Regions from separate parts of the Bacillus haynesii genome, predicted to be linked through region 1. Evidence: a T-box and tRNA genes for the amino acid it is inferred to sense, from the RefSeq annotation. Region 1 holds a T-box; the other holds one or more tRNA genes.
The links. The T-box of region 1 lies ahead of trpS (tryptophan--tRNA ligase). A T-box ahead of a tRNA ligase gene usually reads a tRNA of that ligase, here a tRNA-Trp.
Positions count from the first base shown of each region.

Region 2: it encodes a tRNA-Trp, which carries the amino acid that the T-box ahead of trpS (tryptophan--tRNA ligase) is inferred to sense. The anticodon was not compared.

Region 1 covers NZ_CP059494.1:1,775,849-1,781,882, forward strand. The annotation lists gene H2R00_RS08850 (ABC transporter permease) at 1-71, opposite strand, end outside; gene H2R00_RS08855 (ABC transporter permease) at 76-1,011, opposite strand; gene H2R00_RS08860 (peptide ABC transporter substrate-binding protein) at 1,107-2,732, opposite strand; T-box leader at 3,194-3,415, shown strand; gene trpS (tryptophan--tRNA ligase) at 3,468-4,460, shown strand; gene H2R00_RS08870 (YjbA family protein) at 4,705-5,457, opposite strand; gene opp4C (oligopeptide ABC transporter permease) at 5,586-6,034, opposite strand, start outside.
Region 2 covers NZ_CP059494.1:2,088,931-2,094,964, forward strand. The annotation lists gene H2R00_RS10390 (M14 family metallopeptidase) at 1-2,201, opposite strand, end outside; gene H2R00_RS10395 (TGS domain-containing protein) at 2,400-3,725, opposite strand; tRNA gene H2R00_RS10400 (tRNA-Leu) at 4,157-4,238, opposite strand; tRNA gene H2R00_RS10405 (tRNA-Leu) at 4,253-4,341, opposite strand; tRNA gene H2R00_RS10410 (tRNA-Cys) at 4,352-4,422, opposite strand; tRNA gene H2R00_RS10415 (tRNA-Gly) at 4,437-4,511, opposite strand; tRNA gene H2R00_RS10420 (tRNA-Gln) at 4,565-4,636, opposite strand; tRNA gene H2R00_RS10425 (tRNA-His) at 4,645-4,717, opposite strand; tRNA gene H2R00_RS10430 (tRNA-Trp) at 4,738-4,811, opposite strand; tRNA gene H2R00_RS10435 (tRNA-Tyr) at 4,819-4,903, opposite strand; tRNA gene H2R00_RS10440 (tRNA-Thr) at 4,911-4,983, opposite strand; tRNA gene H2R00_RS10445 (tRNA-Phe) at 4,987-5,062, opposite strand; tRNA gene H2R00_RS10450 (tRNA-Asp) at 5,073-5,149, opposite strand; tRNA gene H2R00_RS10455 (tRNA-Met) at 5,164-5,240, opposite strand; tRNA gene H2R00_RS10460 (tRNA-Val) at 5,262-5,337, opposite strand; tRNA gene H2R00_RS10465 (tRNA-Glu) at 5,455-5,529, opposite strand; tRNA gene H2R00_RS10470 (tRNA-Ser) at 5,544-5,635, opposite strand; tRNA gene H2R00_RS10475 (tRNA-Asn) at 5,642-5,716, opposite strand; rRNA gene rrf (5S ribosomal RNA) at 5,726-5,841, opposite strand; rRNA gene H2R00_RS10485 (23S ribosomal RNA) at 6,013-6,034, opposite strand, start outside.

The sequences.
Region 1 (6,034 bases):
TTTGAGATCTTTTCGGCTTCGCTATGGTCAACAGCTGCAGGTTCAAACATGTCTTTTGGTATTTGCTGCATCCTCTTACTCCCCTTTCTTAGCGCCAAACAGTTTAATGCGCGGATCAATTAAGCCGTATAAAAGATCGACAATCAAGACGCAAAGCAGCAAGATTGCCCCGAAGAAGACGGTAACGCCCATGATCACCGTATAGTCTCGGTTCGTAATGCTTGTGACAAAGTGCATGCCGAGTCCTGGTATACCGAAGACTTTTTCGACGACAAACGTTCCTGTCAAAATGGACGCCGCCATTGGCCCCATATATGTAACAACCGGCATGATGGCATTTCGTATCGCATGCTTAAACGTAACGGCTGATGTGCTCAAACCTTTTGCACGCGCCGTGCGGATATAGTCGCTGCTCAACACTTCAAGCATGCTCGAGCGCGTCAAACGGGCGATAAACGCCATCGGCATCGAGGAAACAGCGATTGCAGGAAGCACAGTGTGTCCCCATGACTCCCATTGCGCGACAGGGAACATGCCCAGCTTCATTGCCAGCACGTATTGGAGAAGTGCAGCCATGATGAAGTTCGGCACAGAGATCCCGACAACCGCAATGATCATCGCTGTGTAGTCCTGCCAGTTGTTTCGCTTAAGCGCGGCGATCACGCCGAACAATACGCCGAAAGCCAGAGCAAGGCAAATCGCTTCCAATCCGAGTGTAAAAGAAATCGGAAAACCTGAGCTGATCAAGTCATTCACAGTTTGTCCCTTATATTTAAATGACGGCCCGAAATCCCACTTTGCTACCGATACTAAATAATCGAGATATTGTTTAAAAAGAGGCTGGTCTAAACCATAGTAGGAATTGAGACTGGCTTCAATTGCAGGGGGAAGTTTCCTCTCGCCTGAAAAGGGTCCGCCCGGTATCGCTCTCATCAGGAAGAAGGTAGCTGTTACGATAACCCAGAGAGAAATTAACATATAAACAAGACGACGGCCTAAAAATTTAATCAATTTTACACACCTCCGAATATTCAGTCTATTAACTTCTTTTCATAAATAAAAGTATATGGGGGGAAAGTCTAAGCCCCATATACTTTCATGCAATTTTATTCAAAATGCGCGGTTTTGAAATAGATCTCACCGGTACCAGTTAGAACAAAGTCTTTTAAGCTTTCATCATGAAGATACGGCATTGTGTAGAAGTAGATCGGCGCGACCGGTAGCTCATCCATGATGATGCTTTCTGCTTCTTTCATCAGCTCGATGCGTTTCGCTGAATCAGTTTCTCTTGATGCTTTATTCAGCAGCTCTTTATACTTCGCGTTTTCCCAGTTCGTATCATTGTTTCCGCCTTCTTTGTCGCGGTATGTTTCAAGGAAGTTCATCCCGTCGTTGAAGTCGGCGGTCCAGCCTAAACGGCCGATTTGATAGTTTCCGGCATGGAGCTTATCGATGTATACGTTCCATTCTTCATTGCCTAATTCGACATCTACGCCCAGTTCCTTGTTCCACATTTCCTGAACGGCTTGAGCGATTTTTTGGTGCGCTTCATCCGTGTTGAAGGAAAGCGTGATTTTCGGAAGATCTGACGCTTTTTTCAAACCGAGCTCTTTCAAGCCTTTTTCCAAGTATTCTTTCGCTTTATCAACATCATGGTCTTTGAAATAACCTTCATTGGACTCAAAGCCGTGGACTGCCGGCGGCACTAATCCCATCGCAGGCAGCTGTTCCGCTTGCGTGATATTTTTGACGATCGCTTCGCGGTTGATCGCGTATGTCAGGGCTTTACGGATGTTGACATTGTTCAGCGGAGCCGCTTCAGTGTTGAATTTGTACAGGTAAACCGATGCGAACGGATCGATTTGCAGGCCTTCTTTTTTCAGGCTTGGAATCGCATCCGTTGAAATCTGATCTAGCGGCTGTCCTACAAAGTCAAGCTCGCCTTTTTTGTACATGTTCAGACCCGTGTTCGGATCGTTGACCATCGCCATATTGATTTTCTTCAGCTTAACAGCGTCTTTATCCCAGTACTGGTCGTTTTTCTCCAGTACGATGTTTCCGCCGTGCTTCCATTTCGCCATCTTGAATGGTCCGTTAGATACGTAGTTCTCGTCTGCGTTTGTGTACCATTTCGCATTCTTCTCTGCTACCTTTTTATTGACTGGCATATATGTGTAGAATGCTGTCAGTTCAGTAAAATAAGGTGTCGGTTTTTCAAGCTCGACTTTTAAAGTCTTATCATTAACAGCTTTAACGCCGACATCTTCAATTTTCCCTTTGCCGGTGTTCGCTGCTTCCCCGCCTTTTAAGTAGTAAAGCTGATACGCATATTGCGATTCATTTTTAGGGTCGAGCGCCCATTTCCATGCGTATTCAAAATCCTCTGCTGTTACAGGATCTCCATTTGACCATTTCGCGTCGCGGAGCGTGAATGTGTATGTTTTCTGGTCGTCGCTGACTTCGATTTTTTCGGCTGCCGCTTCAACCGGCTTTCCGTCTTTACCGATTGTCGTCAATCCTTCAAAAGTCTGACGAAGCACGTTCGCAGACACCGAATCGTTTGCAAGTCCCGGATGTAGTGAAAACGGTTCTGTTTTAATGTTGACATTTAATGTGTCTTTCCCTTTGCTGTCTTTTTTACCGCCGTCACCGGAGCTTGAGCCGAAGCCGCAGGCGCTGAGGACGAGTGTGAAAATGAGCATTAAACTGATAAATGACAAACGCTTCTTCAAAGAGAAACCCCCCCAATTTCTTGTTTTTTTAGTTCCTTACTCCTGAACATTCAGATTTATCATAAAAAAGTAATAGGCCCACTTGCCATACTTTTTCCTCTGTTTCGTCTTTTCTGAATATTTGTTATGTAAGAAACCTGTAACACCGAGGTGAACAAATTCATTATAATTAATAGAATAATTTATTGCAATATTAATTTTCAATTATTTTTTTATTCAAACTATTTATGATTGTCAGGTTTTCTGCCAAATGTACAAATACACTTCTCTGTTTTAAAGCGTAACCACATTAAAAGGAAAGTTAATGTTTTACAGGTTAAAACGTTTTACACGTATAACATTAACCATTCTTTATATCGAACCAGATGCCGCCGCGCCAACTTTATTCAGCCCGGTATTCGTTTTCTTTTCCCCGAGGCTGTCGACTTTCATTTAAAATTTATATATAATAAAATTACGAATAACATGCGATGAAGAAGAAGAGTACACATTTCTCCCCATTTAAAGAGAGTCCGCGGTGCTGGGAGCGGATAATGGCGAATGTGGAATGGGCTTCGGAGCAGCTGACCGAACACGGATAAGTAGGCTCAGCCGGAGAAGACTCCGTTACAAACGTCTAGAGCGATTTCATTTTGACCATAATGAAATAATCAGGGTGGCACCACGGTTCATTCGTCCCTTTTCTTTTAAGGGAAGAATGGGCCTTTTTATTTTGAAATGGAAAGAGGGATTCACATGAAAAAAACGATTTTTTCCGGTATCCAGCCGAGCGGCTCTGTCACCCTCGGCAACTATATTGGAGCGATGAAGCAGTTTGTCGACTTGCAGGATGACTACAACTGTTACTTCTGCATCGTCGATCAGCACGCGATCACAGTCCCGCAGGACCGGCTCGCGCTGAGAAAGAACATCCGGAACCTTGCCGCGCTGTATTTGGCGATCGGCCTCGATCCGAAAAAAGCGACGCTGTTTATCCAATCGGAAGTGCCTGCACACGCTCAGGCGGGATGGATGCTTCAGTGCGTCGCCTACATCGGCGAGCTTGAGCGCATGACGCAGTACAAGGATAAATCAGCCGGAAAAGAAGCCGTCGTCTCCGGGCTTTTGACATATCCTCCATTAATGGCGGCCGATATCCTGCTTTATGGAACAGACGTCGTCCCTGTCGGCGAAGATCAGAAGCAGCATCTTGAATTAACCCGGAATTTGGCGGAGCGTTTCAATAAGAAATACAATGACATCTTCACGGTTCCAGAGGTTAAAATACCGAAAGTCGGCGCCCGCATTATGTCGCTTGCCGACCCGCTCAAAAAAATGAGCAAATCCGATCCGAACCAAAAAGCGTTCATCACCCTGCTCGATGAACCAAAACAGCTCGAGAAAAAAATCAAAAGCGCTGTCACGGATTCCGACGGAATCGTCAAATATGATAAAGAAAACAAGCCCGGGGTATCCAACCTTCTGACGATCTATTCGATTCTCGGACAAGTTTCAATCGAAGCGCTTGAAGCAAAATACGAAGGCAAAGGCTACGGCGAATTTAAATCAGACCTCGCCGAAGTCGTTATCGGCGCGCTGAAGCCGATTCAAGACCGTTACCACGAATTGATCGAATCTGAAGAGCTGGACCGGATTTTGGACGAAGGCGCAGAACGCGCAAATCAAACAGCAAACAAGATGCTGAAAAAAATGGAAAATGCAATGGGGCTTGGCCGAAAAAGACGCTGATCCAAGAACACCTTCTGATTGTTCGATAATCAGAAGGTGTTTTTCATAGAGAACAGCCGCCGCTCCGAATTCACCTGCCTTCGGATCACGATACTCCTATAATAAATGATTCAAAACACATATCTACAGTCCTTCATTGACCGCTTTGTCAGAAAGACAGCTCACATTTTTTATTTTTCAATATAGGATTTTCACTTTTACAAATAAAAAGACCGCCGCACTCCCGGCAGTCTTGATTCTTCATTTAGTTGACTTTAGACTCATTCTCAATTTCCCAAAGCTTTTCAAAAAACGGCTGTCCTTTAATCAAATTTTCACAAAAGTCCCTGTGCTTGTCTGACCACCCGTCGATCGTCTCATTGAAAAGCATGTCCCAAATCTCTTCAAATGTCATGCGCTTGATCTGTTCATACATATACGGGTTCCATTCGGTGTACCAATAGGCGATTTCGGCTCGGTTTTGAAGCCCTTTGAGCTGATCGAGCGCCATGAACAGCAGCTGTTTGAGCTGGCGTTCTTTTCTCGTTAATCCTCTGACATGCTCCGGTGATAAGGATAAAATGTGGTATTCCTTGGAAGATTGCAGCTTCTCTGGTGCAAACTCGTAAGTATCCGCTTCAACGTCCTTCACCATTTCATAAACGAGCTGCTCCTGTCTCGGAATGAGGCGGCTTTTTCTTACCGGTATTGTATAACCGGCCGTATCGACCGCGAGAATACCAATGCCATCCGTTACGACGAAACAATGATCAAGCTGTGTCCGCTCATGATTTTTGCGAATATACGCTTTTTGATGAACATCGTTTAATAATTCGGCCGGAAGCTCTGACAAATCATTTTCTATGTAGTGAAACAAAACAGACGACACCCTTAACAAAGGCACCTGGTCAAGCAATTCAACACTGTCTTCCTTCCGCCATTCATGAAAGTGGCAGACGTTGTAGCCATTTTCTTCTCCCTCAAACCAATTCACCCACACATCATGAAGAAACAACATTTCTAACCCCTCACTTTTAATAAAAACTGTTGTCCACAGTATAGGCAAGGGGGAAGGAATTTATTCCAACCGGCTGAGATTATGGCAATTACAATCAAAAAAAGCCAAGGGCGGCACCCCTCAGCTTTTTATTTAATATTCTTCGGATCAAGCGCATCGCGGAGTCCGTCTCCTAAGAAGTTAAAGCACAGCACAGTGAGCAGGATCATCAGGCCCGGGAACAGAGGGTACCACCACGCCTGGATCATAATCGTAAAGTTCTGTGCGTCCTGAAGCATATTGCCCCAGCTTGCCATCGGCGGCTGAACCCCGAATCCAAGATAGCTTAATGCCGATTCCGCAAGGATTACGGTACCGACGGAAAGCGTCGCGGCAACGATAATTGGCCCCATCGCATTCGGAAGAATATGAGAAAAAATGATTTTGTAATTTCTTGTGCCGATCGTTTTCGCCGCCAAGACGAACTCCCTCGACCTCAAGGACAAAAACTCGCTCCGCACGAGGCGCGCCGTCGTCGTCCATCTCGTTAAGGCGAATATTAAAATCAGTTTATCTATGCCCGGCTGAAAGATGGTGA
Region 2 (6,034 bases), 310 kb from region 1:
TTCTTATGGCTGAATCCGCTCACGTCAAGATAGTACTTGGAAGCCAATGGGGACAGATCCTTGTAGGCAACCACGAAGTCGCCCGCTTGATAGGCTGATCCGCTCTTGGTGAGCATTGTAACGGTCTTGCCGGCTGCCAGTAACTCGTTGACTGCCTTTATCGCATCATTGTTTGTGTTCTGGATCAGAACATAAGCTGAGCGTTTTGGCATTTTAGTCCCCGGAAACGATATGGATGTGACTCGAGAAGTCTTGCCTGTGAACACGCCGGCATTCCGAATCACATAACGGTCAAATCCTCGCATATCATGGAAATTTTGAATGATCTCACCGGCTATCATTTCATAATCAGATACATCGATTCCATCATACAAGACCAAGTTCGCGAGGCCGCGGTTTGCCTGGTGCATGTTTACAATAAATGATCCCGCCGGATATGTTTTTCCGTTAACAGTTACCGCTTTTGTTGATCGTTCAACCTTTACGCCGTTGCGAAGGAAGTACTCAACCATCTTATAGGTTTCCAACACATTCTTTTGAATGTTTTTATCGACCGGCAGTACGTAGTATTCTGGGAAGAAGTTTTGATTGCCCTGCCGCGGACGGCCGATCTCTTCGTTTTTGGCGTTGACCAAATAATGATCGACAGCACGATCATCGATATTGTTTACCCCGCGCTCGAATATTTTTAATTGATTCAGGAACAGTTCTTCTTTCTTTCCCGCTACATATTTTGCAGCTGCCGCAGAACTGTAATACAGAGCTTTGGTAGACTCTTCATTCGACTCGGGCGTTTCCAGCGTGTGCCCCATCGCACCGTGATACATGGCGAATGCAGCTGTATACGCTGCAGATGCATCATCCCATCCCGAAGCCGTGCCTTTTGACACATAATTCGGATCTTCTGCAGTTTTCCGATGTTCTTCATAAGGGATGTGATAGTAGTTGTACTTTGTATTTGCAATCCCTGCTTCACCCATAGCCTTTGCCTGTTCCACCATATGATCAATCAAAAGATCATACTCAACGTTCGGGTTATGAGGCGGAGTAGAGGGCTCAATCAGGAAATTGGAATCGAATCCGTGCATATCCAGAAAAGACAGCGGCGACCACTTTGCGATTTGTTCCGTTACGCTGCGCGTTTCAGGCTGGGTTTGATATGAATTATCCCGGTTCAAATCAAAATCCTCAGCATTAGAACGTGTTGTATGAACCCGGCCATCTGGATTGTCAGTGTAAACGAACAGGAAGAAAACATTTTTCAATGCATCGTCTATATTCAAAGTTGTCTTGCTTTTCTTGCCATTCGGCAGGACTGTATCATACGTCATGCTCTTATCCAATGCCATTGACTTAAAGTAATTCATGATCGCGTCGACTCCAGGCGCTTCATTCGGATGAATATTGTTCAACCAAATCGGCACCTTATAGTCGCCAAATGCACCGGATTTAATGTCTGCCTGCAATTTCTTCGGGTCATTCAGCATGGCAGGGTGGGTCACCTTCTGATACTTATCGACAGAGGCTTTATCCTTGGCAAGTACCGTCAAATAGATATCACGGCCTTCGACCGATTTTCCAATGGAAGTCGTTTTGATATATCTGTTGTTTTTTTGCGCAGCTTTTGCTGTGACGGCATCGATCTCCGGTTTCAGCTCATCGTAAGTGCGGAAGCTGTCATATGGCGTCAATTTTACGGGTGCATGGGCAACCACTCGTCCGTTCACTGTTGCCGCCAAATCATATGTGCCCATCAGAGATGCGTATAGCGGACGCTGCAATCGCGGCTCTGACAGGTTGTCTGTATCGTATGGAAGATCGAAGTTGATGTTAGCATGAACCTTGCCGTTGGTCACTTTTACATGGCTAACCGTAATGAAAGGTGCACCGGTGTAATCACGGTCCTGATATTTTTTCCATTGAGACAGCGGTTTGCCGTCATACGTCCAGCTTAAGCTCTTCACATCAACACCTTGCGGAAGCTTAAACGTAGCATGAAGCGTTCGTTTCTCTGTCATCGAAGCAACATTGTTGTCCAGTTTTAACTTCAGAGATTTTTTAGTCTTTACTTTTGTCTGCTGACCGGACGCCGTCCCCTTGGCAGTCTGCGCCATAGCAACGCCGGGGACTATCGCTCCAAGCAGCATCATAAACGATAAAACCAACATCAGATAACACTTTGTGAACGATTTCTTAAACATAGAAAAATGCCATCCCCATTTCGTGATATTTTCAAATTGTACTAGCTGCATTTCATTTTAGCCTGCAGAATTTTGGGTTCTACAACTTCCTCGCACTCAGCCACCGCATACTCCGGTATATTTCGGAATTCCCGATAGGCTAAAAGCTGAAGGAGCTGCCTGCTCAGACGGTTCCTTCAGGCAAAATGTTGAGACCGCCTACCTCGGTGTCCTCGGTCCTGTGACGGGTCCCAAGGTGCTGAATGCCCGGTCAAAGCGTCGCATCGCTGTCTCGAGCGGACCGTTAGGAAGCCGTGCAATCAGCCACCCTGTCACCGTCGCCACGGCCGCGACGAACAGATCACCGAATGGAATGGCCCCGATATCATACTTGGCCCCCGAGATTTCAAGAGCCCATATGACAACAAACTGAGCTGCATACATCGTCAACGCTACACGTCCGACTCCCGCGAACGGCTTTAACACGGCAGAAATCTTCTGCGGCACGAGACATACCAATCCTAGAACCAGAAATGCAACCCCAAGCCCCAGCATCGTCTGGAAAGTTGACGCACTGTGCGGAGCGATCGAAAGAAGATTGTGCCAAAGCGGCGGTGCCACGTTGTGCGGCCAGATTGCATACTGATCCGGTTCGGCGCCGGCGGTGCCTTGAACACTTACGAGCCACTCTTCGAAGGAACGGCTCAGCCCTGGAAGAACGAAAGTGCCCAATAATTTAGAGACGATAAGCATGATGGCGCCGCTGCTTACTAGCGAAAGTGCAGTACGCATCTTGGTCAGATCGAAGCGCCCGATTGCCATACCTGCGACGAAAGCGGGTGCAAGTGCGAGCGCGGACATCGGGCCGCCTGCAATATCACCAAGTAAGTACGCTCCCGACAGGACGCTGCCTCCGAGAGTCATCAGCGGCGGGCTAACTGCAAGCAAAACAGCTGCTGTTGTAACTAACACACGTGTCGAACGACGAATCAGCACCAACGCCAGCACAAACAGTGCCGCATAAGCTGGCAAAATCACCCCGAACGGAGTATTCAGCATGATGAGAAGGTATCCTATAATATCGATAAATACCGCGCGGGCAAGCATCCGCGTCCGAAATGCGGCCGGCTCCATTCCTCGACCCATCATGCGCCTCGCCATGATCGAATAGGAGATGCCGCCGCAAAGCACAAATAGAAGCGTCGTATTCCCGGAAACGATTGAACCGTTCGTTTCGTTCAAGGCGAAATGCTGCAAATACATCCCGATGACCGCCAGCCCCCGAGCTGCGTCAAGTGCCACAATACGCCCTGTCCCCTGCGATTTTTCACGCATGAACTTCTGACCTTCAGCCGAGTCCCGGGTGACAATTTCAACGAGCGCACCGTCCTGAAGCGGAGTTGATAAATCTACAATCTTTCCGTTTAATTTACCTGCAACCGCATTTTCCAGACCGCAGCTAATGGAAGCAGCAACATCTTCAATGCTTGCTTCCTCCTCAAATTCTCTGACGGACCCGTCAGGCAATTTAATGCTAATTGACAACTGTATTCCTCCTCAAAAAAATTAATCCTTTACGTGTTCCATTGTTTCTTTGCCTATATTTGGATGAGATCTTGCTGTATTCAATATAGCGGACAGATGTCGCTAAAGTTTGATCAACTTGTAAACAAAACGTAAAAAGGCGATCGGAGGATCGGAACATATCATTTGTATAAAGAAAAGCACCTTGCCGATGACAAGGTGCTTCATTCTCAATGAATGTGATCTTGATTAAATGGACTTCAATGAAGGGACAGCTGTTTAAACGGTATGAATCATTTCACGGTGTGCGCTGAATGAAGAGTGAGAGTGCGGATAACAATTGATCATTGTGTTTATGTTGGCGGCTCTCCGCTTTGTTGAGGAATAAACAAAAAGAGCGTTCCTTTTGTAAGGAACGCTCTTTCATCGTTTGGCAATACGATGTTTAGTGATACCGGTGGTCGGGGTCGAACCGACACTCCCGAAGGAACACGATTTTGAGTCGTGCGCGTCTGCCAATTCCGCCACACCGGCATGTGTGTGATCAATGGTGCCGAGGGCCGGACTTGAACCGGCACGGTAGTCACCTACCGCAGGATTTTAAGTCCTGTGTGTCTGCCAATTCCACCACCCCGGCACGGGAAATAAGGCGACACCCGGATTCGAACCGGGGATAAAGGTTTTGCAGACCTCTGCCTTACCACTTGGCTATGCCGCCATCATTTTAAGAATTGGAGCGGAAGACGGGATTCGAACCCGCGACCCCCACCTTGGCAAGGTGGTGTTCTACCACTGAACTACTTCCGCATTTTAACTAATATTCATCTTATCATATGCAGGATGATAAAGAAAGATGAAAACTGGGCTAGCTGGATTCGAACCAGCGCATGACGGAGTCAAAGTCCGTTGCCTTACCGCTTGGCTATAGCCCAATATGAAGGGCGATTGATGGGAATCGAACCCACGAGTGCCAGAGCCACAATCTGGTGCGTTAACCACTTCGCCACAACCGCCATAAATTGTGAATTAAAATTGGCAGGGGCAGTAGGAATCGAACCCACACCGGAGGTTTTGGAGACCTCTGTTCTACCGTTAAACTATGCCCCTAAAAACATGGTGGAGGGGGACGGATTCGAACCGCCGAACCCTGAGGGAGCGGATTTACAGTCCGCCGCGTTTAGCCACTTCGCTACCCCTCCAAAACAGTGCCGGCCAGAGGACTTGAACCCCCAACCTACTGATTACAAGTCAGTTGCTCTACCAATTGAGCTAGACCGGCAAATGGTGGCTCGGGACGGAATCGAACCGCCGACACACGGATTTTCAGTCCGTTGCTCTACCAACTGAGCTACCGAGCCTTTATTTAAATGGCGGTCCGGACGGGACTCGAACCCGCGACCTCCTGCGTGACAGGCAGGCATTCTAACCAACTGAACTACCGGACCATTAATGAGTAATTTGGTTGCGGGGGCAGGATTTGAACCTGCGACCTTCGGGTTATGAGCCCGACGAGCTACCGAACTGCTCCACCCCGCGATAATATGATTTTCATAGAAATGGTGGAGGATGACGGGATCGAACCGCCGACCCTCTGCTTGTAAGGCAGATGCTCTCCCAGCTGAGCTAATCCTCCGCAGTACAGGACGTACAAGTGCATGCGTTGCAACAGGATGTTGCGTCTTTAGCATGCCTTCCTTTAAAAAACTCAGGCGTTCACCTTCTGCTTTTCAACATGCTGTCCAAAGAGTAATGGTGACCCGTACGGGATTCGAACCCGTGTTACCGCCGTGAAAGGGCGGTGTCTTAACCACTTGACCAACGGGCCAGATGTATTTAAAGTGGCGGAGAGCAAGGGATTCGAACCCTTGAGACGGCGTTGGCCGCCTACACGATTTCCAATCGTGCTCCTTCGACCACTCGGACAGCTCTCCAATAAATGGCTCCGCAGGCAGGATTCGAACCTGCGACCGATCGGTTAACAGCCGATAGCTCTACCACTGAGCTACTGCGGAATAATGCCTGCCTGGCGATGTCCTACTCTCGCAGGGGGAAGCCCCCAACTACCATCGGCGCTGAAGAGCTTAACTTCCGTGTTCGGCATGGGAACGGGTGTGACCTCTTCGCCATCATCACCAGACAATTCAGTGACAAAGATCATTATACTATGTATTTGAAAAAATGCAAGAGCATTTTTCGAGAAATTATTCTCTCAAAACTAGATAACGGGTAGACAAGGGCCCACAGGATGTGGGTCATGCAGGCGTTGCCACACGATGTGGCGTATTTAGCCAGCGTTCACTTATTTTATTAGGTTAAGTCCTCGATCGATT